DNA from 3 places in the Microbulbifer sp. CNSA002 genome. Region 1 is predicted to be linked to each of the others. Evidence: predicted binding sites of a transcription regulator. Region 1 holds the regulator's gene; each other region holds the start of a gene.
The links. The regulator LexA, encoded in region 1, represses DNA repair genes until DNA is damaged. The targets are predictions, from matches to a motif close to ACTGTNTNTANANACAGT.
Positions count from the first base shown of each region.

Region 2: ACG1BZ_RS11755 (VRR-NUC domain-containing protein) is a predicted target of LexA. The motif match lies at 7,463-7,480, and genes of this name have one in related genera.
Region 3: recN (DNA repair protein RecN) is a predicted target of LexA. The motif match lies at 2,289-2,306, and genes of this name have one in related genera.

Region 1 is NZ_CP172449.1:3,253,770-3,264,414, reverse strand. Features, by position in the region: gene ACG1BZ_RS14515 (ATP-binding cassette domain-containing protein) at 1-445, shown strand, start outside; gene ACG1BZ_RS14510 (universal stress protein) at 499-942, opposite strand; gene ACG1BZ_RS14505 (hypothetical protein) at 1,088-1,618, shown strand; gene topA (type I DNA topoisomerase) at 1,826-4,513, shown strand; gene ACG1BZ_RS14495 (DUF6586 family protein) at 4,517-5,008, shown strand; gene ACG1BZ_RS14490 (hypothetical protein) at 5,363-5,620, shown strand; gene lexA (transcriptional repressor LexA) at 5,684-6,289, opposite strand; gene ACG1BZ_RS14480 (TIGR00730 family Rossman fold protein) at 6,450-7,088, shown strand; gene ACG1BZ_RS14475 (TetR/AcrR family transcriptional regulator) at 7,373-8,002, shown strand; gene nagZ (beta-N-acetylhexosaminidase) at 8,036-9,052, shown strand; gene ACG1BZ_RS14465 (mechanosensitive ion channel family protein) at 9,134-10,240, shown strand; gene ACG1BZ_RS14460 (cold-shock protein) at 10,540-10,645, shown strand, end outside.
Region 2 is NZ_CP172449.1:2,614,323-2,624,967, forward strand. Features, by position in the region: gene ACG1BZ_RS11725 (LysR substrate-binding domain-containing protein) at 1-884, opposite strand, end outside; gene ACG1BZ_RS11730 (FMN-dependent NADH-azoreductase) at 1,007-1,699, shown strand; gene ACG1BZ_RS11735 (hypothetical protein) at 1,857-2,264, shown strand; gene ACG1BZ_RS11740 (hypothetical protein) at 2,261-2,869, shown strand; gene ACG1BZ_RS11745 (VanZ family protein) at 2,890-3,261, shown strand; gene ACG1BZ_RS11750 (ATP-dependent DNA helicase) at 3,269-5,701, opposite strand; gene ACG1BZ_RS11755 (VRR-NUC domain-containing protein) at 5,704-7,365, opposite strand; gene ACG1BZ_RS11760 (hypothetical protein) at 7,635-8,780, shown strand; gene ACG1BZ_RS11765 (hypothetical protein) at 8,817-9,248, opposite strand; gene ACG1BZ_RS11770 (hypothetical protein) at 9,640-10,116, shown strand; gene ACG1BZ_RS11775 (4Fe-4S dicluster domain-containing protein) at 10,277-10,645, shown strand, end outside.
Region 3 is NZ_CP172449.1:4,402,913-4,413,557, reverse strand. Features, by position in the region: gene ACG1BZ_RS19590 (1-acyl-sn-glycerol-3-phosphate acyltransferase) at 1-293, opposite strand, end outside; gene recN (DNA repair protein RecN) at 575-2,242, opposite strand; gene grpE (nucleotide exchange factor GrpE) at 2,471-3,091, shown strand; gene dnaK (molecular chaperone DnaK) at 3,215-5,161, shown strand; gene dnaJ (molecular chaperone DnaJ) at 5,390-6,514, shown strand; gene ACG1BZ_RS19565 (hypothetical protein) at 6,640-7,089, opposite strand; gene dapB (4-hydroxy-tetrahydrodipicolinate reductase) at 7,322-8,137, shown strand; partial or broken gene ACG1BZ_RS19555 (ATP-dependent zinc protease) at 8,362-8,646, shown strand; gene rimK (30S ribosomal protein S6--L-glutamate ligase) at 8,776-9,684, shown strand; gene ACG1BZ_RS19545 (YfiR family protein) at 9,853-10,428, shown strand.

The sequences.
Region 1 (10,645 bases):
AACGGTTCTGCTGGTGAGCCATGACCGTGCTTTCCTGGATAATGTGGTGGGCTCATGCCTCGCATTTGAGGGGGATGGCCGCATCCGTGAATACGTGGGTGGTTATGGAGATTTTGTGCGCCAAGGTGGCAGCTTTGTCGCTGAGCTGAAAGAAGTTAAGCCAGCTGCTAGTAAACCAAAGGAAAAGCCCCAGTCCCAGGAGGCGGCTCCGGCGAAGAAAAAGAAACTGAGCTATAAGCTTCAAAGAGAGCTGGATAGCCTGCCCGCCTTGATTGAGTCTTTGGAAGAAGAGATAGGGGGTATTGAGCAAGAGGTTGCCGACCCCAGTTTTTATCAGCAGGAGCAGGCGTTGGTGCAGGCTAAGCTGAACACCCTGACGGAAAGACAAGCCCAGCTCGAAGAGGCATTTGAACGCTGGTCAGAGCTGGAGGGGGGAGACGACTAAGTTGAAGGGGAAGCTGCAATTATTGCTGCTTCCCCCTCCCCAATTTTGAAGGATTATTCGTCTTCCATATGTACCCGAATCGCCAGAACATCGCATTTGGCGCCATGGAGAACGCCGTTGGCGGTAGAGCCGAGTAGTAGTGCTAAGCCGTGACGACCGTGGCTGCCAATAATGATTAAGTCAGCTTCGATATCTTTGGCTAAGCGATGAATCTCAGTAGATGGCTGGCCGAGTATTACGTGCTGGCGATCTGCGGGGATATCCAGCCGATCGGCGGCTTTTTGCAATTGCTCCTTGGCCTGGGATTGTAGTTGGTCCTGTACCTCGGAGAGGTCCATTGGGATGTCGCCGCCATAGGCAAAAGTCAGGGGCTCAATGGCGTGAAGTAAGCTTAACTCCGCACCAAATGCTTCAGCCATATCAGCGGCCCTATCAAGCACCTGGGAAGATTCTTTTGACAGGTCCAAGCCCACGAGGATGTGTCGGTATTTCGCCATAATTTACCTGCTCCTATCCCTTTTATTGACTGTGAAAAACACCCTTGTGACACCTATTTTGAGTCTACCGCAAAAAAAACCGATTGACATAGATCACGCGGAACACCGCACAATAGTCACTTTTTTCCACTGATGAGGAGTGGTTATGTCTGATTGGTTGCCGGTGATTATCGTCGGATTTGCCATCGCTTTGGTGCTGGGGCCGGTGATGTGGCTAAAGCCCAATGCCCGTGACAGCCGTCTTGCAGATTTGCGTAGCCGGGCGGCCCAGGCTGGCATTACCGTGCAAATCCAAGCGTTGCCTGCGGCTTTGGGTGATGGGACTGCGGCTGTCTATTATCACCGCTGGCAGAACCGCAAAGGCCTGAGTGTGGGGTGGGTTTTGGATAAGCAACGGATTGAGCACGAACTCAATTTTTCCGGTGTTTGGGATTGGGCTGATGGCCAGCCAGCTCCGCAAGGGGCATGGAAATATTTGCGCGAGCTACTGGGAAAAATCCCTCGGGATGCCTGTGCGATTACTGCAACACCAGTGGGTCTCGGTATTCAGTGGCCGGAGTCAGGAGGCAATCAAGCCTTCCAGAAACTGATGGCGTCGCTTGATGAGTACACCCCCTTAATAGAAGAAGCTATTCGAAAAGTGAGTTCGCGCGCGGCGACTGAGGGGCTGTCCTGATTGCCGTATTAGCGGTGTAAAAGAGCGTCTACTGAGTCGCATTTAGGCGGACTGCCCAGTGCCAAATTTGGTGACTGTGAGTGGAAAATTGTCAGCTTTGCTTGACCGCGCTTGAAGTGAGGCTTATATATTCGCGCAGCACAAGCCCGATAAGAGGGCTTGAAAGACTTGCAATAGCAGTAAATTTTCATTTGAAATCAAAGGCTTATGGGTAAATCACTGGTCATCGTCGAATCACCGGCCAAAGCGAAAACCATCAATAAATATCTCGGCAAGGACTTTGTTGTGAAGTCCAGTGTCGGCCATATTCGCGATTTGCCCACAGGTGGGGGCAATAAACAGCCGGTTGACGCAAAGGAGCGCGCCCGTCGTGCAGCGGAAACACGCAAGCTTTCCCCCGAGGCGAAAGAGGCTTACAAGCGGAAGAAAAACCGCGATCAGCTGATTAAGCGTATGGGGATAGACCCGGATCACGAGTGGCAAGCCCACTACGAGATACTGCCGGGTAAAGAGAAAGTGGTGAGTGAGTTACAAAAACTCGCCGAAGGCGCCGATCATATCTATCTCGCAACGGACTTGGATCGCGAGGGAGAGGCAATTGCCTGGCATTTGCGTGAAGCAATTGGTGGCGATAACGATCGCTACCGCCGAGTAGTGTTTAATGAAATTACCAAGTCTGCGATTCAGGAGGCCTTTAAAGATCCCGGCCGTCTGAATATTAATCGGGTAAACGCCCAGCAAGCGCGCCGTTTCCTCGATCGAATCGTTGGCTATATGGTGTCCCCTCTACTGTGGGAAAAAGTGGCCAGAGGCTTGTCTGCGGGGCGTGTGCAATCTGTTGCGGTCCGTCTCGTAGTTGAGCGGGAGCGGGAGATTCGCGCGTTTATTCCGGAAGAGTACTGGACCCTGTTTGCCGATACGGCGACGGCAAAGGCTTCCAAGCTGCGCCTCGAGGTGAAAAAGCAGGCTGGTGAGGCTTTCCGTCCTACCAACGAAGAGCTGGCAATGAGTGCTGCCAAGCAGCTTCAGTCCAGTGAGTTTGTTGTTTCCGCCCGTGACGATAAGCCAACCAGCTCCAAGCCCAGCGCACCATTTATTACTTCCACTTTGCAGCAGGCGGCCAGTAACCGCCTCGGCTTCAGTGTGAAGAAGACCATGACCCTGGCCCAGCGCTTGTATGAAGCCGGTCATATCACCTACATGCGTACAGATTCCACCAACCTCAGTAAAGAAGCTGTGGAATCTGCACGGGATTATATTGCCGAGAATTACGGCGATAAGTATCTTCCAGAAAGCTCCAATAGCTACAGCAGTAAAGAGGGCGCTCAAGAGGCGCACGAAGCGATTCGCCCGTCCGATGTTCGTATCGCCCCAAATATGTTGTCCGGGGTTGAGCGGGATGCGGAGAGGTTATACAACCTGATTTGGCAGCAGTTCGTGGCCTGTCAGATGACGCCCGCCCAATTTACTTCCTCTTCAATCGTGGTCAGCGCAGGTGACTTTGAATTGCGTGCGCGGGGTCGAGTAATTCGTTTCGATGGTTTCCTGAAAGTTGCGCCACCGAGCGGCAAAAAAGATGAAGATCTGGTGCTTCCAGATGTGAAGGTAGGCGAAAAGCTATCCCTGCAACAGCTGGATCCCAAACAGCACTTTACCAAGCCGCCTGCGCGGTTTAGTGAAGCGGCCCTGGTTAAGGAACTGGAGAAGCGCGGTATCGGACGCCCCTCCACCTATGCTTCCATTATTTCCACGATCCAGGATCGTGGTTATGTCCGCCTGGAAAACCGTCGTTTTTACGCTGAGAAAATGGGGGATATTGTTACCGACCGTCTCAGCGAAAGTTTCAAGAACCTGATGGACTACGGATTTACCGCAAACCTGGAGGAATCCCTGGATGCGGTTGCCGACGGCGATAAGGGTTGGAAGCAACTGCTCGATGAGTTTTATCAGGACTTTTCCGGGCGCCTGGAAAAAGCCCAGTCTGCCGATGCAGGTATGCGTCGCAATACGCCGACAGACACGGATATCGAGTGCACCAAATGTGGCCGCCATATGCAGATCCGCACTGGCTCCACCGGTGTATTCCTGGGGTGCTCTGGATATGCACTGCCGCCAAAAGAGCGTTGTACCAATACCATGAACCTGGTTTCTGGTGATGAGGCGGTCGATGCGGATAAGGACGAGGAAGCTGAATCCAGGTTGCTGCGGGAGAAGCGCCGCTGCGGCAAGTGCGGCACGGCTATGGATAGCTACCTGTTAGATGAGCAGCGTAAATTGCATATCTGTGGCAATAACCCGGATTGCAATGGCTACGAGATTGAGCAGGGCACTTTTAAAATTAAAGGCTATGACGGCCCCATTATTGAGTGCGATAAGTGTGGCAGTGATATGCAGTTGAAGTCTGGTCGCTTTGGCAAGTACTTCGGCTGTACCAATGAAGACTGTAAAAACACCCGCAAGCTGCTGAAAAATGGGCAGCCGGCGCCACCGAAAATGGATCCGGTTCCCATGCCGGAATTGGCCTGTATCAAAGTGGAGGATCACTATATCCTGCGCGATGGTGCCTCGGGTCTATTCCTGGCTGCCAGCCAGTTCCCGAAAAACCGTGAGACCCGTGCGCCCCTGGTTAAAGAGCTGCTGCCTCACCAGAGGGAGATCGATCCAAAGTACAGTTTCCTATTCTCTGCACCGACGCAAGATGATAGTGGGCGGGATACCGTAGTTCGATTTAGCCGCAAAACCCAGGAGCAATATGTTCAATCTGAGGAAGAGGGCAAAGCGACCGGTTGGCGTGCTTTTTATCGTGATGGTGGTTGGAAAGTAGAGGCCTCCACCAAGAGCACTGCCGCCAAGCGCAAGAAACCGGCAGCTAAAAAGACAGCGGCAAAGAAGTAGGTAATGAGTAACTCTTACACGATTCATGTCACTTCGGCTCTACGCAAGAGCCAGCTGTTGCTGCAACAGCCGTGGGATTTGCCTCTCCAGCGCGATGCGCTGGAAGAGGCAGCGTTGATGCAGTTGTGCAAGGCCTATCGGGCCTTTCTGGCAGAGCAGGCAGCCCAGCTTCAGTTGGGGTTCGAACCGGAGTCTCCGCAGTTGATAATTGATGCGCTGGGCGTTCAGGGTAGGGCTAGTGCAGAGGCCAATGAGCTGTCCGGCCTGGTCGGCGACCCGCAGAGTTGGTTATCCCATATGCTTTACGCCTGGGAAGAGCAGCAGAAAATATCTGTGGGTGCTGATGAAAAACAGCAACAGGTTAATTTAATCCCGCTACACAACGAAGTTGCCAAGCCCGAGTTTGCACCTTTGTCCAAAGAGTTGCTGCTTCAGTGGCATCGCTCGCTGAATGAATTGGTGGTGAGGCAGCGCGCTCACTTGGATGAGTGTTAACTAATACGCATATTCGACTTCGGTGAACTTCTGAATAGGTTCGTAATATTTCTGCGAATTTTGAAGGTTGTTGATATTAGGCGCACTTCTGCGGGAAACTCCGCTGTCCTTTGAGTGAGTCACAATAGAGTAGTTGTGGCCCACTCGACATAACCCGCAACCGGTGCAACGTGCAAAGCAATTCACTCTTCTCTTGTGATCTCTTGAGTGGTTTAGGTAATTCTTTGATATAGCGTACTGGCAATAGACTGCCTCGAAAGTCAGGAGCCAGAAGCCCTCAAATTGGATGAATGAAACTTATCGCAAGCCTGTGGTACACTGGGCGCAAACTGTTGTGCCGTGAAGGAAAAGCGAATGTCCTCCGAAACTTTTGAAATAATTGAGCTGGCTAATGGCGATGTAGCCTTGCGTCGTGCTGGCCACAAAGAGGACCCTTTGGTGAGCATTTCTTTTTCTGCGGAAAGCCTTCAGTTTTTGCGCAAGAACAAGGTTGCTGTGGCAAGGGCTATGTTGGAAGCGGGCATTGAAGCCGTACAAAATCTAGACGATCTTGAGGCTGGTTACTTCGAGGAAGAAGATGATTTAATGCCGGTAAATCATACTATCCACTAACGTCAGCGTTAGTTTGAGTTTTATCAACAGCGGCCAATGGCCGCTGTTGTCGTTTTTAGGGGTTTAAGGCGCTTGGCGAATGACCCCTACGGCTAATCCCTCAATCACAAAGTTCTTATCTCTCATATCGACTTGAATTAACTCAAAGTCATCATTTTCAGGTAGCAACTGAACGGTTGCCTGATTTCCCTTGCGGCGAAAGCGTTTCACAGTGACTTCGTCATCGATACGGGCAACGACGATTTGGCCATTGCGCACCTGCTCGGTCTTTTGCACTGCCAGCAAGTCTCCATCGAGAATGCCCGCATCTCGCATACTCATACCATGCACCCTCAACAAATAATCTGCGGGAGGATGGAAGAAGCTCGCGGGCAAGTCGCAATAATCTTCAATATGTTCGCTTGCGAGTATGGGATTCCCTGCAGCTACTCTACCCACAATCGGCAAGCCGGATTGGTGATCCGGAATTCGAATGCCTCGGGAAGCGCCGGCAACCATCTCAATGGCGCCTTTTCTGGCGAGCGCTTTCAGGTGTTCCTCGGCGGCATTGGGTGAGCGGAAGCCGAGCTCCTGGGCAATTTCTGCCCGCGTTGGCGGGTAGCCTGTTTCATCCAGGTAGGACTTGATCAGGTCGAGAACCTGGGACTGACGAGCGGTGAGATTGGTCATAGATTTACCTAGTTTTCTGTATTTATATACAGTTGCTGGAATTATATACAGATTTATTGTTCGCGCAATCCTCAGGTTTTAGTCTTTGTGAGCTGCTACATTGATGGAGAAAGCAAGGAGAGAAGAAAGCGTTGAAGGAACTGACAAAGAGGGAAAAATAATGTTGGATGCAAAAATGCCGGAAGCCTGGAGAGTGCTTCGTATTCAGTCTGAATTGGTAGATGGGATAGAGCGGCTGATAGCGTTAGGTGGTGCAGTGACAGTGTTTGGAGGGGCGAGATTTACAGAGGACAGTCCTGAATATCAGCAGGGGGTAAAGTTGGGAGAGTTGCTCGCGGCTGAAGGGATCCCCGTGATTACCGGTGGTGGGCCGGGGCTGATGGAGGCTTGTAACCGAGGGGCTTTCGGGCAGCCCGGCGCATCAATTGGGTTAAACATAGAGCTGCCTTTTGAACAGGCGGCAAATCCATATCAGGACATCAGTTTGAACTTCCGATACTTTTTTGTACGGAAATTTATGTTTGTAAAACACGCACTTGGATTCGTTGGACTTCCCGGTGGCTACGGCACGTTGGATGAGTTGTTTGAAGCTCTTACCTTGGTGCAAACGCAGAAAGTGCGGCGTTTCCCAATTGTGTTGGTAGGTAAGCGTTACTGGAGTGGGCTGTACGATTGGTTGGTAGATACAGTGTTAGAGCGCGATTGTATCGATGCCAGTGATCTAGACCTTTTTCATATCGTTGATAGTGTGGAGGAGGCTGCGGCCCTGATTATGAAATATATGCAGGTGAAAGAATAATTAATCGGGTGATCTTAAAATACCGAAAAAATTTTCAAAGTTATTTTTGTTAAAGCTACCCCCCGGACTAAAAGGCTATGCCGGCTGGTGGGGTGGCGTACTTGCACAAGTTGGCGGGAGATCAACTCCTGCAGTATTGATCTTACCGCCTGACATACATTTCCCTGTTATTTTTACTCTTGTACCTTGCTGAGTGGAGAGCTTAGCTGGCGGGCTCTAGATCAGTGAGAATATGCTACTCTGGCGTCGATTAAACGTATGTTTTAAATGGTGGTTTGATACTTATGAGCCAGATAGATACGGTCAGCCGGATACTCGATGCAGCGGAAGTGCTGTTTGCCGAACGGGGTTTTCCTGAAACCTCATTGAGAACAATTACCAGCACGGCCGGGGTTAATCTGGCGGCAGTTAACTACCATTTCGGCTCCAAGAAAGAATTGATACAGGCGGTATTTGAACGCTTTTTAACGCCTTTCACTAACGCTCTGGAAGAAGAGCTTGATCGCCGTATTGCCCTGGGGCAGCCCCTGGGGGTGGAGGAGCTGATCGAATGCCTGTATCGAGTTGGGTTGGGAAGCCTTGGGCTGGAGGGAAAGGATCCACAGCGATTTATGCGTCTTTTAGGATTGGCCTATACCCAGTTCCAGGGGCATTTGCGTCGATTTATCGTATCTCGATACGGGGATACTTACCGTCGTTTTGCAGGATTGCTGGCTGAAGCGTTACCGGGCTTGGACCCAGAAACTTTCTATTGGCGCCTCTACTTTATGCTGGGAGCGACCATTTTCACACTGTCGAGCCACGATGCGATTGAGGCTATCCTGCGGGAGGATTTCGGTTCTGACAGTACCCTGACCCAGACTCTTGAGCGATTGGTACCCGCTGCTTCGGCCATGTTGAAGGTAGATAATTAGTGGGCGCACTCTTAAATCGATAAGGAACTTAATATGTCTTTACCACCCGGACCGGTCATGGTGGATATCGAGGGGCTTGAACTCACCGAGGAAGACTGTGAGTTACTTCGGCATCCGATGGTGGGCGGGCTGATCTTTTTTGCGAGAAACTATCGGGATCGCAAGCAGCTTATCCAATTGGTTAACTCCATCCGTGCGGTGCGACCAGAGATCCTGCTAGCGGTAGATCAGGAGGGTGGTAGGGTTCAGCGGTTTCGCGATGACTTTACGCGAATACCCTCAATGCAGGCCCTCAGTGCTGTCGCCAGTAACGAGCAGTTGCAGGATGTGGGGTGGCTGCTGGCCGCAGAGTTGCTGGCTGTAGGAGTGGATTTTAGCTTTGCGCCGGTTTTGGATGCGGATGACAGTCACAGCAGGGTGATCGGCGATCGGAGTTTTTGCCCCGACCCCGCCCAGTTAACCGCACTGGCTCGCCCCTTTATCCAAGGGATGCGCGAAGCGGGAATGGCCACGACAGGCAAGCATTTTCCGGGGCATGGCCACGTGCTGGAAGACAGTCATGTGGAGTTGCCAGAGGATAAGCGCTCGTTGGATCAGGTCATGGCAACCGATGCACTTCCGTTTATCGATTGTATTGGAACCCAGGAACTTACCGCGGTGATGCCGGCCCATATCCGCTTCATCAACATTGATAGCCAGCCGGTGGGATTCTCCCGCTATTGGCTGCAGGATGTATTGCGGCGACAGCTGGGATTCAATGGAGTGATTTTTAGTGATGATCTGTCTATGGAAGGGGCGGGTGCGGCCGGAGGCTATGGCGATAGGATTCGCGCAGCCCTGGAAGCCGGTTGTGATATGGGTATCGTATGCAACAATCGTGTCGGCGCTTTTGAGGCGCTGGCGGCACTGGATACCTTTGTGCCCAAACCGGAGTCCACTCATCGGTTGTCGGCTATGGGTGGCAGGCCGGTGATCGGCTCCTGGGAGGAGCTTGAGAAGAGTGCGCGGTGGCACAGAACCAGGGAGTGGTTAGCTTCCATAATGCGCTGAAATAAGTTGTTGAGATCCGTCGTCTATTGAGAAGGCGTTGTACGGATATTACTGATTGTTGGTTAAAGCGGAGGGGTTCGAGTGGAGTCCGTTGAGAGCGTGCTGTTGTCCTGGCTTGGTGAGAACCGGGTCTGGATAGTTTCTGTTTTCCTCATAGTACTTGCGTCTGGGGTGTTGGCCTGGTTATTTGGCCGGTTTGTGCAGCGCATGGCCATTAAGGCGGAAAAGACGGTTAACCCCTGGGATGATGCCTTGGTTGGGGCGCTCTCCCCTCCCGGGCAGGTATTGGTATGGCTGTTGGGCTTGACTGTCGCTGCCCAGCGAGCGGGGGACGCCACTGGTGCCGAGATATTCTCCCTGGCTGCACCGACGCGGGAAATAGGCTTGATCCTGGTGATGGCTTGGTTTGCCTGGCGATTCTCACACAGCGTGGAACATAACCTGTGCGATCCGCGCTATATGGGCAAGCCGATGGATGCCACTACGGTACGTGCGATCGGCAAACTGGTCAGGGCCTCAATCGTGATCACGGCGGGAATTGTGGTCATGCAGTTCCTGGGTTACAGCGTCAGCGGTGTTTTGGCATTTGGTGGTATTGGCGGACTGGCTGTCGGTTTTGCGGCCAAGGACCTGCTGGCAAACTTTTTCGGTGGCCTGATGATCTATCTGGATCGGCCCTTTGCGGTGGGCGACTGGATTCGCTCCCCCGATAAGGAGATTGAGGGGACCGTGGAAGATATCGGTTGGCGCCTGACCAGAATCCGCACTTTTGATATGCGACCCGTCTATGTTCCCAATGGTATCTTCACCCAGATTGCGGTAGAAAATCCTTCCCGTATGTTAAATCGTAGGATTTTTGAAACGATTGGTATTCGTTATGAAGATGCCCACCATATGGCGGCCATCGTGGCGGATGTTAAAAATATGTTACAGGAACATCCGGAAATTGATTCTAATCGTACGCTTATTGTTAATTTTAATAGTTTTGCTTCCTCCTCTTTGGATTTCTTTATATATACGTTTACCCGCACTACCGATTGGGTTCGTTATCATGAAGTAAAACAGGATGTTCTATTAACGATTCTTAAAATAATTGAGGGATATGGGGCATCCTGTGCATTCCCAACCTCAACATTACATATTGCCGATATACCTTCATTAACGCGAGAGGCCGCGTTAGACAGTTGAGGAATGGGAGTGCAATAAGGTACAAATGATTAGTTTCTAATTGAGCACTATTGAAGATTTTGACGGTTAATTACGCATATTGGGAAAAACGTAGTATTTATTTCACATAGAAAACTAGACACTGGCGCTGTTTTATCTAAGAATCAGGGTACGTCCTTTGAGTATATGCTCATCGGATTAAGCAAGATAGCATTCTGCATGGAGCAGTTTGTTAACAATGGGGTGGCGTTTGCCCCTCTTGCCGAATTGAGCAGTGAGGTAAAAGAGGTAGGCGCAATAACAATAATGAGGTTTTCTCAATGAGTGATCGCGTTACAGGTACAGTGAAGTGGTTTAATAACGCACGGGGTTATGGCTTCATCACCTGTGGAGAAGGAACTGAAGATATTTTCGTTCACTATCGCA
Region 2 (10,645 bases), 640 kb from region 1:
TAGGGAGAATCGCGAAGTGCTTCCTTCAGCCAGGTTACGAAAGCCAACACATTTCCATTTCTTGAATGGCGGCTAGGTATTAATGCGGAATAGGTAAATCCCTCAATCCCTGAAAGCTTGGAGCCTCCTCTAAAAGGAACCAGCCATTGATTGCGCAAAGGATTTTGAACAAGAAGCGAACTTACTAGCGCAATACCCTGGCCAGCCAAGGCGGCCTGGATTACATGATGCTCCTGGTCAAACTGCCGCACGCGAATGCCATCAAGTTTTCTTTTGAGGAGAGTTTGCCAGTTCAGCGGTGGAAGTGATGAGTTGACCCATTTTGTTTCCAGAAGTTGAGCTTCAGAAATATCCCTAATCTGAGTCAGGTAGCTTGGTGCAGCGTAGACACCGATTGTTTCGGTGACCAAGTGGAGAGCATTTTTTGTACTTTCATCATATTTCCCGTACCGAATAGCGATGTCGATACGTCTATCTCGCTCGATATCACTCACTTCTTCACCGGTCACTACTGAAACAATGATATCTGGAAATTTTTGATAAAAATTCTCCAGATGGGGCACAAGCCACATAGCAGCAAAGCTTGAAGTCGTACTAACGGTCAGTGTTTTCTTTGAACACGTTATTTCACTCACCGTTTCAGTGAGCTGCTGAAAAATTTGAGAGGTAGTTTGAGCGAGCATCTGCCCTTCACTGGTCAACTGCACGGCACGGGTTTTGCGCTCGAATAATGTTGTACCCAGGGATTCCTCCAAACCCTTTATCTGATGTGATACGGCTGTCGGCGTTATAAAGAGTTCTTCCGCAGCTCTCTTGAAACTGCCCAGTCTGGCGGCGGCATCGAATACTTTGAGGGCGTTGAGGGAGGGTAGATTTGGGTACACCGATCAGAATCTCTTATAGATGAGTTTTCCTCATCTATAAGAAGAAATAACTCGTTTGTCAAGGATACTCCCCGGCATCACCATAGATGAACCTTCAGGCGGTTTAGTAAAGGTTCCAGACTATGAAAACACTATTACATATTGACGCTAGTGCCCAGAAGTGGAGCGGCTTAGCAGCACCACAAGACAGTGCGAATATCCCCAGGCATACCTCAATCTCCAAAGCAGTTGCCGCGAGTTTTGTAAGCAGCTGGCTAGAAAAGAGGCCTAAAGATAAAGTTATCCATAGAGATGTCGGTTTAAACCCACCAGGCTTTATTAATCAAGATTGGATTGCCTCTGTTTTTACGCCTGAAGCGGACCGCACCAAGGAGCAGCAGTCCTTGGTCGCGCTTTCTGACACCTTGATTGATGAGCTATCCCAGGCGGATATCATTGTCATATCCACTTCGATGTATAACTACGGCATGCCTGCCGCACTCAAGGCCTGGTTCGATCAAGTTGTTCGTATCAACAAGACGTTCACCTTTGATTTAGACCGTGGTGACTTCCCCTTAGAGCCTATTATGTCTGGCAAAAAGCTGGTGCTAATCACCTCTGCCGGGGAGTTTGGCTTTGGACAAGGAGGAATCCGTGAACAAATGAATCATCTGGGGCCACATATCCGAACCTTAAGCCACTATTTGGGGGTTGAGGAGTTCCATGAAATCAATGCGGAGTACCAAGAATTTGCTGATGAAAGGCACCGGGATTCGATTAAACGAGCTTTCCTCAAAACTCAGGAGTTAACCGCAAAGTTGGCTAACTGCCTTTAAAGTTTGCCTACCAAAGCTAGCTTGACCCCCAATGAAGTGGCCAGCGGCTTGTCAGAGTGGTCTCCCGATACTTACTATGCGGAATGGGCGCAAATAGCGTCTTTGCCAGTTCTCAATTTGCACTCTGGTACAAAAGTAAATAAGTATCTGAGGATTTATGAAGCAGCAGGTATTTGGCAATTCATCAGAAGACAAAGCGAATATTACCTTAGCCTCTGGGAATAATTGCCGGTTGATCAGGGTTCGTAGAGACTTAATACCGAATTACCACCTCTTGGTTTTTCCAAAATCCCAGGGAGAACCAAGTAAGGAGGAGGTTAGTGAGATGGTTTCACTTGGCATTGAGCATGCAAGAAGCATTGCCGAATCAATAGTCGGTGACCCAGAAGCCTATACTCTCCTTTACAGTGGTTATAGTGCTCGACGGGAAAAAGGCTGGCATATTCATATCGTATTATTGGGGAATCGATGGAGAAAGGCATGGCTTTATTTGGTGTTGGCAGGGAAAAACATTTTACAAGCTACGGGTTTTCGGAAAGATGACGCTCCGAGGATTAGCCAATGAACCAAAATAGATGGCTCAACCTAATGGGGGCACTCATTCTTCCTGAATCACTTCAGTGCTTCGAAAAATTAGTTTCTTCGTATGCAGAGAATCACAGGCATTATCATACAGGGCATCACATTGATGCGATGCTGAAGCACTTTGATAAAGTTGCAGAGCTTGCCGAGCACCCCCATGAGGTCGAGCTGGCTATCTGGTTTCACGATGCGATTTACAAGCCTTTTTCCTCTAAGAATGAAGAAAACAGTGCTCTATGGGCAAAAAAGTTCCTGATCGATTCCGGGTATTGTCCCACAGGGGCGGATAGGGTGTACCAATTGATTATGGCAACCTGCCACAATTACACGCCAGTTAGTATTGATGAAAAGCTAATTATCGACATTGACCTAACGATCCTGGGTGCCAGCACAAGCGTTTTCGAAGCTTATGAAAAACAAGTCCGTAAAGAGTATCGGCTGGTACCGATTATGATTTACAAAAAGAAACGCAGGGAACTATTAAGGGAATTTTTGTCTCAGAAAAGGCTTTATCACACCGATTACTTTCACAGTCACTTTGATGCTCAAGCTCGAAGTAATATTAAAAGAAGTTTACAGGCCTTTTGACGTATTCTTGCGTGGTTTAAATGATAATTCAACTTCCCTTAAGGCTCGTCTACAACTACTGGATTCTGCTAACAGTGGTATTTTTGTGCATTATTACTAGCCTATCCCTGTTTCCGCTTCCCGAAGTACCCAATATACCCGGCACCGACAAAACCAATCACTTAATTGCCTATAGTGCACTGATGTTCCCCGTCGCCCTACGCAGGCCTAGTTACTGGTGGCTAATAGGATTATTTTTTGTACTGTGGAGCGGTGGCATAGAGTTGCTCCAACCTTACGTGAATCGTACAGGTGAGTGGTTGGATTTCGCGGCCAATACGGCGGGGATATTGAGCGGCACGCTTATCGCTTGGGTGTTGGGAAAGTTCGGGTTGAGGGAGAGAAATTCCTAAACCTGATTTAGCTTAAACTCCAGAACTGCTCCAAGTTGCCCGTTAATTGATCAGTGTTGCGACAAATCACCGGTTGCCAGTGCTCGGGAAAAAGCTGCCAATAGAAAGGTTCTGAAAAGCGGCTATCTACCAGAATGATCACACCTTTATCAGATTCGGAACGTATAACCCGACCGGCGGTTTGCAGTACGCGAGTCATCCCTGGATAGCGGTAGGCGATATCAAATCCATGGATGCCAGTGGTTTCCGCAGCATCGCGCTGTAGCTCCCGCTCAACATTAACTTGCGGGAGCCCAGTACCGACAATAATAGTGCCAACCAGCTTCTCCCCAACATAATCAATGCCTTCACCAAAGATGCCCCCCATAATGGCAAACCCAAGGCTCTTGTTACCTTCGTTGAATCCAGACAAAAACTCAGCGCGCTCTGTCTCTCCCTGTCCCGGCAGCTGTTGTAACAAGCACACTTCCGGGAATCTCGCCTTAAAACTCTCAGCAACTTGCTCCAGGTAACGATAAGAGGGAAAAAATACCAGGTAATTTCCTGCTCGGCTGTAAAAGGTACGGGAAATTATGTCGACGAGGTTCTCTATTGAGCGGTCGCGGGCTTGGTAGCGCGTATCTATATATGGACACAGGAAAACGCCCTGTTGTTGCGGCTGAAAAGGCGAGGGCAGTCTTAGGTAGGGCGACTCATGCTCTACACCCAGTTGACTATATATATAGCTGGCTGGGCGCAAAGTCGCAGAGAAGAGTATAGCGGCTTGGTTTTGCTGGTAGGATCGCTGTAAAAACTGTGCAGCATTTAAACAAAGTAGCTTGATTTCCTGCTCCTGCCAGGGAGCATCCCGGTCAATCACCCGTGTGACGACTTTATGCTGACCGCAAAGCTCCTGCTCAATAACTGCATAACGATAGACAGACCTTAACCACTCCGCTATTTCTTCCGGGGGCGACTGAGAGCTTTCTATAAGTTGGCTGACTGTGGAGAGCACTTTTTGCACTGCTCGGGAAACCGATTCTGGATGCTCTGCTTCACCTGTTGCTGCAGTGACCCAAACTTCACCCCCTTCAAAAGTACTGCGGCTTTGAGCTACACCAACTTCTCGCAATCGCTTGATCCAATTTTCAATTGCCCGAACCAGAGACTGGATACTTCTCCGCAATGTCGGAGAGTGCCCTTTGCAAGCATTAGCTACGCGGCGACTATCACGGCGGGATAACTTTGCACTGTACATTTCCTGGGCGCGGTCGATCAAATTATGAGCTTCATCGACTAACAATGCGCGGCGATTGCGCTGGTCCTGAAAGCTGGTCAGGCGTACCAAAGGGTCAAATACATAGTTGAAATCGCATACCACCAAGTCTACCCAAGGCAATATTTGAAGGGAGAGTTCAAAGGGGCAGATTTGCTGCTGATCCGCCACATCAGCAATTTCTTTGGGAGTTAACTGGGGCCGGCCGAGCAGGGCATCCATTGCAACTGGAAGTCGATCATAAAACCCTTTTGTTCTCGGACAGATGCCGTCATCATCACGGGTACAAAGCCCCAGGTTACAGGCACAGGTTTTTTCCCTTGCTTGAATTTCAAGTAAAGATAACTGCAAACCACTCGCCTGAAGTGCCTCAATGGTTTCCCGCACCATTTGCCGACCGGAATTCTTTGCTGTCAGGTAAACCAACTGATCCAGCTTTTCCTCGCCAATTGCCTTTATGGCTGGGAATAGGGTGCTGATTGTCTTGCCGGTTCCCGTGGGTGCTTCAGCCACCAGCTCACCACCGTCCCGGAAACACCGGTAGGCTTCCACTGCCAGTTGGCGCTGGCCGGGGCGGTATTGTGGGAAAGGAAAAGCGAGCTGTTTCGCCGTTTCAATAAGCTGCTGCCGATGTTCCTGCCAAGCCCTGTGCCAACACAAATATTTTGTGAGAGCCTCAAGAGTGAAGGCCTCTAACTCACTAAAGCGGTACTCTATGCACTCTGGATAGGCCTTGCGCTCCTTGAGGTTATACCAGACAACTTGCAGGGCAACTGTATCTGTATCACCTGTAGCGTCTTCATTTACCAAGTAGCAATAGCCGTAAATTTTTAGCTGGGCCCAATGCAGTTGCTTGGCGGCATCGGACAACTTCGATGGGGGTAAATAAGTGGTCTTAATTTCATCCAGCTGAGCCGGTTTATGCAAATCACTTTTCGGGTGAAAAATGTCAACCCGGCCGCTCAAAGTAACCTGCTGTTCCATCCAATCTATTTGGGTCTTGAGCTTGTATTCTGCCTCAGCGCCTTTGGGCCGCTGCTTTTGTAGCTTCTGATGGGCTCGAATCCCTTCCTGGGCAGAGGGCCCTGAAGTTGGCTCCCGAATCAAATCTCCGCTGCGGCAGGAAAAAGCGACTAGCTCTCCCACAGAAAGATTCAAAATCTCAGCCGACTCTAAGCTATCCAAAGCTAGTGCCACTCCACATGAATTACCCGATGAGGGATCGCCTCTTCAGCAAAAAACGCCAGCCAGCGTTCTTGGTTTTTTTGTAAGCGATCCCCAGGACCTTTAACCTCCACGAGTTCATAGTGACCGGAGGGAGTAAAGCAAATAAGGTCTGGCAGCCCATTTCTATTCTGTGTGATGTCACTGAGCATGCGAGTAAAAATTGAACGCCAATGACTTAGGGGGATTCTATCCAGTGCCTTCTCAAGTAGTTCTGTAGACAAAGCCTCCCAAGTAACCAAAGGGTTGGCAATACCTTGTTTCTCAGCAAAGGTAGCGAGGACACGGGACTTCAAGGGCTCATGCTCTATTTCAGCCAATCGCTGGGTGAATAGCGCTTGTCGGGAATAGTAAAAATCCGCGGTGCGAAAATCGGCTGGGGCTACCTGGAAGGGGTTGAAAAAAGCACCAGGCACAGGTGCAAACAGTACGTCCCAAATATAGAGGCCCAACACACCAGTGAATAGGGTGTTCTCTACATAAAAACACTCACCACCGCTAGAACCTTCAAGGTGCTCTGCCACCTGTAGCTCAACACAGATTTCCCCCTGCGCCAAACTTATCACTTCAGTGGGGGCTTGGATTTTATGAGGTGCCTGCCAATTGTTGAGGCCTCCACTTCGTTTGGCTGTGCGGTAACCAAAGCTAAGAGCAAACTCTCTTTCTGCCTGGTCCATAGGGGAAGCTATTATTTCCTCGCATATTTCCAATGCTAGAGTGTCGTACCCTTGCTTTACGGCAATTCGTGCGCGGCGCTCACGGGCGGGAGAGGTTTTACAAAGTTGATATAGTGCATCGGCCTGCTCAAGAGCATTGAGCCGCTCAAGCTGCCGTGCCAACTTAAGACGTATTCTGTCCAGCCGACGAGCCAGGGTTGAGTCACCATCGATACCTTCTGGCAGTTGAGCAGATAAGGCCAATATGGCTTCCGCATCTTCCAGTAATGACTCTTCTAACAGCTCCAGGCATTGGTAGTAAAGCAGATACTGATCAATTTGCGAGCGGCTTTGAAAGGGGAGATTTTGCTTATCCAGTGGATAGGATTCATACCGATAAAGCCCAAGATCCCGCAATACATAGTCGGTAAGATCCTGATTCAAGTTGCCAAAGTAACACAGTTTGAAAGTCTGGAAATGCTCAGCACCCTGGACGGCTAGTACCCTGTGCTGAGAAAGCAAGTTCACAAACCAGTCACTCGAACTGGAGTCTTCAAGCAATAGTTGCTCGAGGGAAGGCCGGCTGAGAGACTTGGATATACCCGAGGGTCCTGCCGTAAGCAATTCAGCTTTGGTAAATAGTGGTAGATATTCTTGTGCCGTTAGCACCGGATTAAAACAAAGTAGTCCAACGCGATCCAAAACAGCTGCAGCACTTTCAATGCTCTCTATCTCACCATAGCTAAGCTTCTCCAGGCGGAAAAGCGATCCTCTAGAGGAGGGTACTCCTTTACGGGACAGCAAACGCACATAGAGCCGCTGGCTATAAATATCCAACTCTTGGAAGGTTTTAAAAAAATTTTGCTCAGATGTGGTGATAAGCCGGGAATAATGTTGGCTAACAAATTCAATCAACGCTTTGAAGTTGTCCAGGTAGTAGCCAGTTGGCAATTCTATCGGTTGGGTCATGGCACAAGCGCTAGTTTTTCGATCTATCTATCGTCGATGCCGCACACCAGTTCCTTATGACGTGATATGCAAACAATGAGGCAGAGGTTACTCTGGGGCTGTATGGTTATACAGCAAGTTAGCCCGGTGAACAAACAACAATCCCAAGCTTTCTTCTTAGTTATTCAGCCATTTTTTCCTATGGCAACTCCCTTGATGCTCATCCAGGCTTGCAGTCGAGGCTTATAAGCGGTCGCCCCATAAGATTTAACCAATAAGGGATTACCTCTATGAAAGTGACAAATTCTGTGACTGCAGCCGCGCTATTTGCCGCCAGCGTATCTGCTCTAGCTGATAATAATGTCACCCTGGTATTCCAGGAAGGTACTGGCAATAGTACAACTTCTGATCAGTCCGATGGTACTGTGCATAACAACTTGATTGTTCAGACCCAAATCGGCGATTTCAATGACTCGGATGCATCCCAAACTACAGGCACTTCTGAAAGCACTATTGAACTGGTGCAGACGGGAAATTTGAATCAGGCCTCAGCAGTGCAACAGAATGCAACGCAGCTTACTACGTCCTCCCTGACCCAGAATGGCAGTGATAATACAGCGACCTTGCTGCAGGACGATGCGCAATTCAGCTCCTTCACCGGCACTCAGGCTGGAGACTTAAACGACATCCAAGTCCTGCAACAGGAAGATGTTACTTCCACCACACTTGTCGCATCTCAACAAGGAATGTCTAACACACTGGTTTTAGATCAGCGTATAAGGGTGGATAGCACTAGCGCCATATTCACCCAAGTTGGTGACTCCAACTTCGCCAATATAGATCAGGATAGAGATGTAACCTTTACCTTTGCTATGGCCAGCCAGACTGGCTCTTCCAACTTTTTAGATATCGAGCAGGATGAAGTCACGACGACGAGCACTGCAATAATAACGCAGATAGGTGATTCGAATACCGGAAGAATAGAACAGGAAACTGATGTTTCAGCTGCTACTGGGATAGTCACCCAGATTGGTGACAATAACATTGCAAATGTAGATCAGGAGAATATTACCTCAAGCAGCGGTGAGGTAATGCAAACCGGCTCTTCTAATACGGTAAATCTTGATCAAGGGAACGAAAATATTGCCGCTATTGAACTTATTTCCTGTACCACTCTAGTAATCCAAGATGGCTCAGCCAATACTGCACAAATAGATCAGGGGCAGGACGGGTCTTTGCTCACCAGCTCATTGATACTAAATCAGTTTGGCGATTCTAATTCTTCCCAGATTAATCAACATAGCGGTATTAGTAGCAGCATTCTTGCGACGCAAAATGGCGTTTCTAATATTCAAACAATCTCTCAGGTTGGCAGTGGTGAAATCGCATTAACCACACAAACTGGCACAGGTAATATTGGCAACACCTTCCAATAAAATACTAACTGAAAGAGGTTAAGGCTAGCGTAGATATTATTTAAAATATCTCATCACCTTTTGATACCGGTATACGACGTACCAAGTAAAAAATATCACTGAAATCCAAATCATTACTATGATTTGGATTTCCAGTACCGACATATTGAATTCATCTATGATGGAGAAAAATTCAAATACGTCAGTGCAGATTAAAATAGGCAAATAGATACGCCAAGCATTTGAGAAGGCAATCCTTTTCGAGAAAGCCAATCCAAACAAAGCAACAAAAAAAACAATATAAACTAGCAGACTAAAAATCATCCACCAAATAGGGAGGTCCCACTCATCAGCGGCGAAACCAAGATATTGGGAATAGACTTCCAACGGGGCGAGAATAAAAAGGAGTACCTTCCAACCAACACTAGGTTTGTAGTGTGGAATAGAGTCTGTAAGGGGGCTATCTGGTGTCTGATACATATCCTGCATCTCGAAACTTCCTTATTATTTACCGCTATTCCGGATAGGCACTAATTACCAATCCGAAAGTTACTTCTCGCCATTCCCTGAGCTAAATAGAGCTGAACATTACTTACCAGTTAGGTTCTCTGACTATCAAAATTTGAACAGCGAGGATATTGTCTGCAGATTCAAAGTCAATAGTTGGTACAATAGTTTATCGATAATGTGAGGCAGCTCATCGCATAAATGTGACAACATAACCTGCTTTTTTGTAGTGTTAGCAAGGTAAAGCCATGATGTCAATCTGTAAGCTCTGAATGCCAAAGACTAAACGATAAACGGCAAACTACTTCTACATTCTGGCTGCAGTAATAGCCGACAAGAATTGCTTATAAGTGCACTAATCCATAGGATTGAAGTGGCCGACAGTTTTAAATTTCAAAGGCCAATTAAAGGGCAGAGCGTGCAAAATCCTTATCAAGCACCTGAGAGCGAACTCGACAATCGCCCCCCCGTCTATAGCCCTAGTGTAGGCTGGAAAATTGTCTTTTTTATCCTTCTACCACTGGAGCTGTACTCCCAATATACGGTCTTGACCGATGGCTCCACAGGCATCCCCTTTTGGTGGTTGGTAATCAGCTTGGTTGTTTCCTTCCTTTTCTACGTCGTACTGTTTGGTTTAGCATTTGCCAAGAGAATAGGATTCGAACAACTTTGGATCTTTTTTATTCCAGTTATTGTGCTTATCGATATTTTTGAATTTTCTTTACTCGCTATCAACTTAAACAAACTCGGGGCAGGTGTAGTCCTTGTGATGGCAAGCACTGCGCCAATCATCTTGCTTAGATGGTATGTCGTTTATAAGTATCAGAAGGTTATGAAATACTTTGCCTAAAGGATACACCCCACCTCAATAAGGACTCAGAGCAATAGCGTTCCTCTAAACTTTCTTCTTAGCATTTTGGTACTTTTGTCTTAGTGCAATTCGTTGGTACAGACCTAAAAATCAGTGGGTCACCAACTACTGCTCTTTTGGAGCCGGCTCTCGGCTATTCGTGGAAATACTTAAACTGGCAGCGAATGACCTGGATTGTTTGATTCAGGCAATTCGCAGTGAAGGATACCAGCTCTTTGGCCCGATACTGCATAACGGGGCTATTACCTATGGTGAGATTGAAACTCCCACAGATCTGCCCCAAGGATGGACGGATCAGCAAGAGGCGGGGCAATACCGGGTGGAGCGCCGCAACGACAACGCCTATTTTGGCTACGCCGTTGGCCCCCACTCCTGGAAGCAGTTCCTCCAGTTGCCCCAGCGCCAGATCTGGAGTGCTAGTCGCTCTGGAGAAGATATTCAGATTCTGGAAATTGAGGAGCCTCCGGTCAAGTTAGCGTTTCTCGGCGTTCGCAGTTGCGAGCTACAC
Region 3 (10,645 bases), 1.1 Mb from region 1:
TTGCTGCGGTCTACGGCGATACCTCCGAACCAGCGCATGGGGCCACCCAGCGGGAAGGTAAACAGCTTGTCTTTGCCCATCCACTGCGGGGTCATCTTCAGTTTGAGTGCGGCGAGAATAAAGTAATAGCCATCCCAGTTAGTGGTATGGGGGGCGCCGATCAATACGTACTGCTTTAGTTTGAGAGACTGCTCGTCAGCTTTGACACGCCAGCCGTGCAACTTCAGTAGCACCCGTGCAACCAAGCGGAGGATTGGGGTGACAATAGGGGTGTTGAAAATCGTTCTCTGCATAACCTCGGCCGGGACTACTCATACATCGAAAAATAAGCCGCCAAGTATATGGTGACTTTAGCCGCCGCTCCCAGTCATATTTGTGCGTTTGTCCTAAATCGGCACATATATCCGACGAAAGGGGTGGTATACCGGATTGTGTGGCGGTCATTTATTGATCTACGGTATAAGATTGCTTACCAAAATACGCCATTTTTGTCCTTTGGTGACATTTGGCGCCGGAATCGTATGAAGGAGGTAGGGCTGACTCCATAGCCAGCCCGAGAGAAGGGTTTGGGGGATTAAATTCTCTCCAGCATTTCCTCAGCATGAGCCAGAGATTGGGCGGTGGGGGCGCCGCCGAGCATGCGCGCCACTTCTTCGCGGCGCTCGCCGTTGGTGAGTTCGCGCAGTGCCACAAAAACACTTTCGCCATCGCTGTGCTTCTCCACCAGGTATTGGCGGTGGGCTCGCGCCGCTACCTGGGCCAGGTGGGTCACACAGATTACCTGGCCGCTGCGGCCATTGCGGGTTTCTCCCAGTTGACGCAGCAGGCGGCCCACCACATCACCGGTGGCACCGCCGATACCCACATCCACCTCGTCGAATACCAGGGTGGGGGTGCGGGAGGTTTGCGCAGTTACCACCTGGATTGCCAGACTGACCCGAGAGAGTTCACCGCCGGAGGCAATCTTGCCCAGGGGACGAGGCGGTTGGCCCGGGTTGGTGGAAATTAATATTTCCGCTTCTTCCAGTCCCTGGCTATTGGGCGTATCCAGCTCTTGTAGTGATAGCTCTACTCGAGCGTGAGGCATGGCCAGGTCGGCCAGCTGGCCGTTTACGGCCTCCGCCAGCGAAGTTGCCGCTTTACTGCGCAGCTTGCTGAGCTTGCCGGCAACTTTTCTATATTGCTTTTCCAGTTGTTCACAATCTGCGGCAAGGCGCTCCAGGGCATCTGGGCTGCCGATATCGTCCATCTCTGCCTGTAACTGTTGCTGTAGTGCCGGCAGCTCCTGTGGTTGGACTCGGTGTTTGCGCGCCGCCTGGTAGATGGCGCTGAGCCTGTCTTCAACTTCGGAGAGCCGTTCAGGGTCCATCTCGAAGCGATCGATGTGTCGGGAGAGGGTGGCTGCGGCCTCATCCACCTGGATGCGCGCACTGTCGAGCATCTGTGCCACTTCCACTAAGGCCGGAGCCTGCCCGGGCATGGAGGACAGCAGTTGCAGGGCGCGGTGCAGCTGTTCGGCGATATCACCCTCACCGCCTGACAAGAAAGCGGCCAACTGGTAGCTGCCACTGAGGATTTCCCCGGCATTGGCCAGCTGTTGCTGTTCGCTCTCGAGGGACTCTATTTCCCCTTCGCTCAAGCCCAGCTGATCCAGTTCCTTAAGCTGGTATTCCAGCAAGTGGCGGCGGGCTTCGGCTTCCTCGGCGCTGTCGGCCAGGGTGCGATAACGGCGATAGTGATCCCGCCAGGTTTTGAAGCGGCTGCGGGTCTCTGCGGCGAGATCCTGGGCCTGGGCGTATTCATCCAGCAGGCGCAGGTGTGTTTCTTTCTTCAGCAGGGATTGGTGTTCGTGCTGGCTGTGGATATCGATTAGCTGCTCGCCCAGGGCGCGTAGCTGCAACAGAGTGACCGGTTGGCCGTTGATATAGGCGCGGGAGCGGCCGTCGGCGCCGATAGTGCGGCGCAGAATGACTTCCTGCCCGGCGTCCAGCTCCTGGGACTCAAGCCAGCTGGCGGCGCTGGGGTGCTCGGCGATATCAAATGTGGCGCTGATATCGGCGCGATTGGCGCCGGTGCGCACAAGCTCAGCGCTGCCGCGACCGCCCAGCGCCAGGCCGAGGGCATCTAAGGTGATTGACTTACCCGCGCCGGTCTCGCCGGTCAGGGTGCTGGTACCGGGACCAAACTCCAACTCCAGTTGGTCCACCAGGGTGAATTGGCTGATAGACAGATGCAGCAGCATAGAGATCGCTTGTGTCCTTGCTAATCGGCGGGCGCCCGGCCCAATTAGTGGTTATTTATACAGTATTCGTTCCCGGTTAGCTATAGGGGCGGGGCCACATTACTCTGAGGATGTGCGCTAGCGCGAAAAACCACTTGAACTGTGCGGGGATGTCCCCATATAGGCTCCAGTGCCCGAGAGACGGGCTCAACTCACATTACTGACAGAGTCGACGCGACGGAGAAAGCAGTGGCCAGAGAGCGCAGCGAAGAAGATCAGATTAAAGAGGGGGCGGAGCACGCACCAGCTACAGAAGAGGGCGTTTCAGCAGAGATTGAAGACCCTTCCTCTATAGAAAGCGAACTTGCCGAGGAAGCCCTGCGGGAAGAGGCCGAAGGTGCCGATGCCCTGCACGAGGAAATTATCAAGTTGCAGGAGCAGCTGGCAGCGCACAAGGATATGGCCCTGCGCGCCCAGGCGGAAGAGCAGAACGCCCGTCGCCGCGCGCAACAGGATATCGAGCGAGCGCGCAAATTTGCGGTAGAGAAGTTGCTACAGGACTTGCTGCCTGTAGTGGACAACCTCGAGCGTGCACTGGCGACGATCGATACGGCCGACGAAGCCAACAAGGCCTTGGTAGAAGGTATCGAGCTGACCCACAAATCTTTCGTTGAAACCCTGACGAAAAATGCTGTGGAAGTTGTCGATCCGGCCGGTGAGCCCTTCGACCCAGAGCTGCACCAGGCTATGACCCAGGTGCCCAACGGCGAGGTGGAGCCGAACACGGTTCTGGATGTGTTTCAAAAAGGTTATCGCCTCAATGGCCGCCTGGTTCGCCCGGCCATGGTGGTGGTCAGCAAAGCGCCGTAACGGCAGAAGTGTAAAGCGGCCTTGAAATTTAGCGGCCGGCACCAATATAGCTGACATCAAGAATTATTCGCGCGGTGTAAATAGAACAGAGCTGGCAGCGCGCATCAAAAGAGGATTTTACAGATGGGAAAAATTATCGGCATCGACCTGGGTACCACTAACAGCTGTGTAGCGGTACTGGATGGTGACAAAGCGCGTGTAATCGAAAACGCCGAAGGCGATCGCACTACACCTTCTATTGTTGCCTTCACTGACGACAACGAAATTCTGGTAGGTCAGTCTGCCAAGCGTCAGGCGGTGACCAATCCCCAAAATACTCTGTTTGCGGTTAAGCGTTTGATCGGCCGTAAATTCAAAGACGACGTTGTCCAGAAAGATATCAAGATGGTTCCTTACACCATCACTGAAGCTGACAACGGCGACGCTTGGGTAGAAGTGAAAGGCGATAAAAAAGCTCCGCCGCAGATCTCTGCCGAAGTCCTGAAGAAAATGAAAAAGACTGCGGAAGACTTCCTCGGCGAGAAAGTTGAAGCTGCAGTAATTACCGTACCGGCTTACTTCAACGACTCCCAGCGTCAGGCCACCAAAGACGCCGGCCGCATTGCGGGCCTGGACGTTAAGCGTATTATCAACGAGCCGACTGCCGCTGCACTGGCTTACGGCCTGGACAAGCAGGGCGGTGACCGCACTGTAGCGGTATACGACCTGGGTGGTGGTACCTTCGATATCTCCATCATCGAAATTGCCGACGTAGACGGTGAGAAGCAGTTCGAAGTACTGTCCACCAACGGTGACACTTTCCTCGGTGGTGAAGACTTCGACCTGCGACTGATCGAATACCTCGCAGACGAGTTCAAGAAAGACCAGGGCATCGACCTGAAAGGTGACCCCCTGGCAATGCAGCGCCTGAAAGAAGCTGCAGAAAAAGCCAAGATCGAGCTGTCCTCCAGCCAGCAGACCGAAGTCAACCTGCCGTACATCACTGCAGACGCCACTGGTCCCAAGCACTTGGTGGTTAAACTGACCCGCGCCAAGCTGGAAAGCCTGGTAGAAGAGCTGGTTACCCGCTCCCTGGAGCCGGTAAAAATCGCTCTGCAAGATGCCGACCTGTCCGCTTCCGGTGTAGACGAAGTGATCCTGGTAGGCGGTCAGACCCGTATGCCAATGGTTCAGCAGAAAGTAACCGAATTCTTCGGCAAAGAGCCGCGCAAAGACGTTAACCCCGACGAAGCCGTTGCCATGGGTGCTGCTATCCAGGGCGCCGTACTGTCCGGTGACGTTAAAGATGTACTGCTGCTGGACGTAACCCCGCTGACCCTGGGTATCGAAACCATGGGTGGCGTTGCGACTCCGCTGATCGACAAGAACACCACTATCCCCACCAAGAAGTCCCAGGTTTTCTCCACTGCGGATGACAACCAGACTGCGGTAACCATTCACGTGGTTCAGGGTGAGCGCAAGCAGGCTGCACAGAACAAATCCCTGGGGCGTTTCGACCTGGCCGATATCCCACCGGCACCGCGCGGCATGCCGCAGATCGAAGTAACCTTCGACATCGATGCCAACGGTATCCTGCACGTACACGCGAAGGACAAGGCCACTGGTAAAGAGCAGTCCATCGTGATCCAGGCTTCCTCCGGTCTGTCCGAGGACGAGATCGATAAGATGGTTCAGGACGCTGAGGCCAATGCCGAAGCGGACAAGCAGTTCGAAGAGCTGGTGCAGACTCGCAACACGCTCGACGGCCTGATTTCTGCGACTAAGAAGACTCTGGAAGAAGCTGGCGACAAAGCTACCGCTGAAGAGAAGGCAGCTATTGAAGCGGCTGTTACCGAAGCGGAAGAAGCAGTTAAAGGCAATGACAAGGCCGCTATGGAAGCTGCAACTACCAAGCTGACAGAAGCTTCTGGTCCGGTTGCCCAGAAGATGTACGCCGAGCAGGCTCAAGCCGCTGGTGCTGAAGGTGCCGCTGGTGCTGGCGCCCAGGGCGAGCAGCAGTCCTCCGCTGGCGACGACGCGGTAGACGCAGAGTTCGAAGAAGTTAAGGACGACAAAAAAGAAGCTAAGTAAGCGTTCGCTTGCAATTCCGGCGGCAGCTTTTAAAGTGGCCGCCGGAGAACTTCAGGGGCGCGGCGCCTTACTTTCAGAGGCCCGCGCCCTGTGTTGTTTCAGGTATCCGCCAATATTTGCCGAGTTTTCGCAGTTTTGGTGGTGCTCCGTTCGCGGAGCTTAGTTAGAAACCGAGAAGTAGAAAGAGAGTTTGGCCGTTCTTGATGCCGGACCAGAGAACATAGTTTTATGTCGAAACGCGATTATTACGAAGTCCTCGGCGTCGAGCGCGGCGCTTCGGATGCAGAGCTGAAAAAAGCCTACCGCCGGGTGGCAATGAAGTTTCACCCGGACCGTAACCCCGATGACAAGGAATCTGAGAACAAATTCAAGGAGGCCAATGAGGCCTACGAGGTTTTGTCGGATTCCGAGAAGCGCGCAGCTTATGACCAGTTTGGCCACGCCGGTGTGGAAGGCCAGATGGGCGGTGGCGGCGCTGGTGGATTCGGTGGCTTCTCCGATATTTTTGGCGATGTGTTCGGCGATATCTTCGGTGGTGGCGGCGGTGGCCGTCGCGGCGGCCCTGCTCGCGGTTCCGATCTGCGCTATGACCTGGAATTGGACCTGGAAGACGCGGTGCGCGGCACCACGGTCAAGATTCGCGTTCCGACTCTGGCAGCCTGTGGTACCTGTAGCGGTTCCGGGGCCAAGCCCGGTTCCTCTCCGCAAACCTGTGGCACCTGTGGTGGTGCTGGCCAGGTGCGTATGCAGCAGGGTTTCTTCTCTGTTCAGCAAACCTGCCCCAACTGTCGCGGTCGCGGTACCACTATCTCCGATCCCTGTGGCAGCTGTCACGGTCGCGGTCGCGTAGAGGAAACCAAAACCCTGTCCGTTAAGGTACCGCCCGGTGTGGATACCGGCGATCGCATTCGCCTGTCTGGTGAAGGTGAAGCCGGGCCCGATGGCGGCCCCGCTGGTGACCTCTATGTACAGGTAGTGGTAAAAGAGCACGATCTGTTCCAGCGTGATGGCAAGAACCTCTACTGCGAAGTGCCGATTAGTTTCGTTTCCGCTGCCCTCGGTGGTGAGCTGGAAGTGCCGACTCTCGACGGTAAAGTGAAGCTGAAGATTCCTGCGGAAAGCCAGACCGGCAAGCTGTTCCGCCTGCGTGGCAAGGGTGTTTCCCCGGTTCGCGGTGGTGCAACCGGCGACCTGCTGTGTCGCGTTGTGGTAGAAACACCGGTGAACCTGTCCGGCAAGCAAAAAGACTTGTTGCAAGAGTTCTCTAATACCCTCAGCGAAAAGAAAAATTCACCGCGTCAGACCGGTTGGTTTGAAGGAGTGAAAAACTTCTTTGGTGATATGAAGCTTTAATCGCTGTTAGCACCGGCAAAACCTTAAATTGTTTTGCGGGTTGCCTATTTAAAAAGGCTCGAGAGCATTAGCTTTCGGGCCTTTTTTATTTCCGGGTGAGTTTTATCCCCCCAATGGAATGCCTTCTATTGGGACGTTTTGGTTCTCAAGCGGGCTGCGAATTCACTCAGGAATTCCTGTTGGATTTTTTGCGCTTTGCGCAGTTGCTCCTTATTTAAAATACCTTCCAATTCTTTGTGTGTTTCCAGGCTGATAGCTGCGAATTGAGCGCCAATTTCGCCGCGTTGCTTGGGGGTTAGAGCGACCTTTTCACCACTGAGTAATCCGTATTTTTCCAGCACCGCTTTTTTCTCTGCGAAGCTTTTTTGCATAATGGGTAATACGGTTTTTTCCTGTCCCGGGGTGAGCTGCAAACGCAGCGTCACCCAATCGGTAATATCATCATACTTCTCCCAAAAGTCTGGATTGGCATTTTGCTGCTGGGCAGATGCCGGCGTGCTGCCAAAAGCCAGGCTCAGAGAGATCACTACCACCATGATGTGTGGTAGATGGTTGGACAGGATCATCAGTCGCATGTTGGCGCTCCATTTACCCCTCACAGTAAAGCGTAGCAGTGGCCGCTGATATCGCTTTTTGCGCAAGTATCCTCTTGGTAATTTAAAAATATGTGGATATTTCTTTTTGTTTTACTTTTGCGGAGTGACTAGCGATTTTTAGACATGCTAATACTGGCTTACTGGTATCTATGCGCTCTACCGGGTGCGTTGTAGAATCCAGAACCTTATTGATTTGGACTGGAGTGCTGTGATGGCGGTAAAAGTGGCGGTGACGGGATTTGGTGGTCGAATGGGGCGAGCGTTGGCGGAGGCTTTGTCCCTGTCTGATAAAGCCGAACTGTCAGCGGCTATAGTGCGGCCTGGCTCCAGCTTGGTCGGCGCCGATGCCGGTGAAGTTGCCGGTCTGGGCCGCAGCGGCCTCGCTATTGTGGACAGCCTCGATAAGGCAGACTTTGACGTACTTATTGATTTCACTGCCCCTAAAGCGACTGTGGAAAATACTGCCTATTGCGCGGAGAAAAATCTCCCCATTGTAATCGGCACCACGGGCTTTGATAGCGAGCAAAAAAATAAAGTATTGGCTTATGCGGATCAGGTGCCGCTGTGCCTCGCCAGTAATTTTTCCACCGGGGTAAACCTGTGCTTTAAATTGTTGGAAACTGCTGCGCGGGTAATGGCTGAAGAGGCCGATATTGAGATTGTCGAAGCCCATCATCGCCACAAAGTGGATGCACCTTCCGGCACGGCACTGAGTATGGGAGAAGTGATTGCGGAAACTCTGGGGCGCGACCTGGATAAAGTGGCAGTTTACGGCCGCGAAGGTCAAACCGGTGCCCGCGATCGGGACACTATCGGTTTTGCGACAGTGCGCGGTGGTGATGTGGTAGGTGAACACTCGGTGATGTTCCTGGCGGAAGGTGAGCGGGTCGAAATTAGCCACCGCGCCAGCAGCAGGCTCTCTTTTGCTCGCGGTGCCGTGCGCGCGGCACTGTGGATGATGGGAGAGGAGGGGAATGCGCGGGCGCCGGGGCACTACGATATGCGCGATGTACTCGGCCTTAACTAATCTTACTTAGAGTAAATAAATTCAGCGCCTGCAGGGGCGCTGTGAAAGAAATTTCCGATTTTCATTTGCCCGCCATTTTTGCGGGTAAAACTAAAAGGCCGGCAACATTCGTTCGACCGGTCACCCTGTAACCTTCCTTTGAGGAACCTCGATTGGAAAGAAAGCTGATTGTCGGCAGCGAAGAGTGGTGCGGGCTTCCCGCACTCGGCGTCCCGGCGATTAAGGTGCGTGTGGACTCCGGGGCAAAAACTTCCTGTTTGCACGCGTACAACATCCATACCTTCAAGCGCGATGGCGAACCCTGGGTGAGTTTTGAGGCGCATCCACTGCAGCACCAGCGCCGCCCTTCAGTGCGCTGTGAGGCGCGGCTTTTGGATAAAAGGCTGGTGCGCAGCTCCTCCGGTGAAAGCGAAAAACGCCCGGTAATTCGTACCTCTATTTCCATTGGTGGCAGTGTCTGGGATATCGAACTGACCCTGACCAATCGGGACAGCATGGGCTATCGCATGTTGCTGGGGCGCGAAGCCATGATTGGGCGAATGCTGGTGGACCCGGCTGAGAGCTTCTGTATTGGCGATATCCCGAAAAGCCAGTTGGATGAATATTATCGGGATGAGCACCATATTGCCGGTACTGGCCTGCGCATCGGGCTGCTGGCATCGAACCCGGATCTCTATAGCAACCGGCGCATTATGGAAGCGGGAGCCGAACGCGGACATCGCATGAGTTTTCTCGATATCCGCCAGTGCTATATGAAGCTCGACCCTGATGAGCCGGAAGTGCATTACCGGGATGGTCGCATACTCAATAGCCTGGATGCGGTGATTCCCCGTATTCGCCCCAGTCAGACTTTTTACGGTTGTGCGCTGACGCGGCACTTTGAGAGCCTGGATATTTTTGCCCTGAACGGCTCCGCCGCTATCAGCCAGTCGCGGGATAAATTGTTTTCCCTGCAGTTGCTGCAACAAAGTGGATTAAATATCCCAACCTCTGGGTTTGCCAATTCCCCGGTGGATACCAACGAGCTGATCGAAATGGTGGGCGGTGCGCCACTGGTGGTGAAGTTGCTAGAGGGAACCCAGGGGCGCGGTGTCGTTCTGGCGGAAACCCGCAAGGCTGGGGAATCGGTGATTAATGCGTTTAAGTCCCTCAAGGCCAATCTCCTGGTACAAGAGTTTATTCGCGAGGCGGAGGGTAAGGATCTTCGCCTATTTGTTATCGACGGTCGTGTGGTGGCCTCGATCCAGCGTGAGGCGGCACCGGGGGAATTTCGTGCCAATATTCACCAGGGCGGTACGGCTTCAGTAGTGAAGGTCACCGCCGAGGAGAAGCGCCTGGCGGTCAAGGCTGCCAAGGTGTTGGGGCTCAAAGTGGCGGGTGTGGATATTATTCGCTCCCGCAAGGGGCCGCTGTTATTGGAGGTAAATTCCTCCCCGGGGCTTGAAGGCATCGAGAGCGCTACGCGCAAGGATGTGGCTGGGGCCATGATCATATCTATCGAAAAGGCGTTGAAGTGGCGCCCGATATTGCCGGGGGAGGATCTTTAGGCGCTGTAACTCTGGTCCCGGCGGGGGCCTTTGCGTTGGGCTAACCTGAGTAGGTGGCCGGGCTTTTCGCTGGCGCGCAAATAGAGCCGCAGCGAGCTTTGGCCGCTGCGGGTAACAGCCCACCGCAGCTTCCTTTCGGGAGGTGCAAACCGCAGGGTTTGAGCTTCTATGACGATATCCAGCCCAGGTTCATTTCGCATTATTCCCGCCCTGATACTTTTCCTGTCAGTACTTTTCACTGGTGTGGGTGCCCAGGCTGCGGTGCAGCTCTCCGATACGCCTTTGGGGCGGCGGGTAATGGTGGATTACATAGTGCACTTCGCCTACCACCTGCAGTGGCCGGTCAACGCCTTTGCCAACAGCAGTGCCCCGTTCAAGGTGTGCCTGATGGGTGGGGACTCTCTCGGTGAGCCACTGGCAGCCCGGTTCAAAAATCAGCGTATTGATGGGCGGGATGTAGAGCTTGAGAAGATCGAGGTCAAGGAGATGCTGCGGGCGCGCAAGTGCCAAATTGTGGTGCTGAGTACCCTGGATCGCCCCACACTGCTCAAGGCGTTGGTGGCACTGGAGTTTTTCCCGGTACTGACGGTTAGCGATGCCGAGCGCTTTGCCGCCACTGGCGGTATGATCGAGTTTGCCGACAGCGGCCGGGAGGTGGCCCTGCGTATGAATAAGACCATGCTGGAGAAGGCGGAGCTGAAAATGGGCAGTAGTCTTTTCCGGTTGGGACGTAAGCCGGAGTGAGATTTTCAGGGAAAGTAGCCTGGCGTATTTTTGCACTAGCGTCCAGAGGTGAATTCGCGTAGAATCTGCGCCCGATTTGGGCCGGTGCCGCGAAGCTGAATCGCGCAGCGTGAGCCTACTAAAAAGCTGGCGGCAACCGTCGGCCACTTTGTGAGAATCACGCGTGAACAGATTTTTAAAGCGAGATGAAGCTGCGATGTTTCATCTCGCTTTTTTA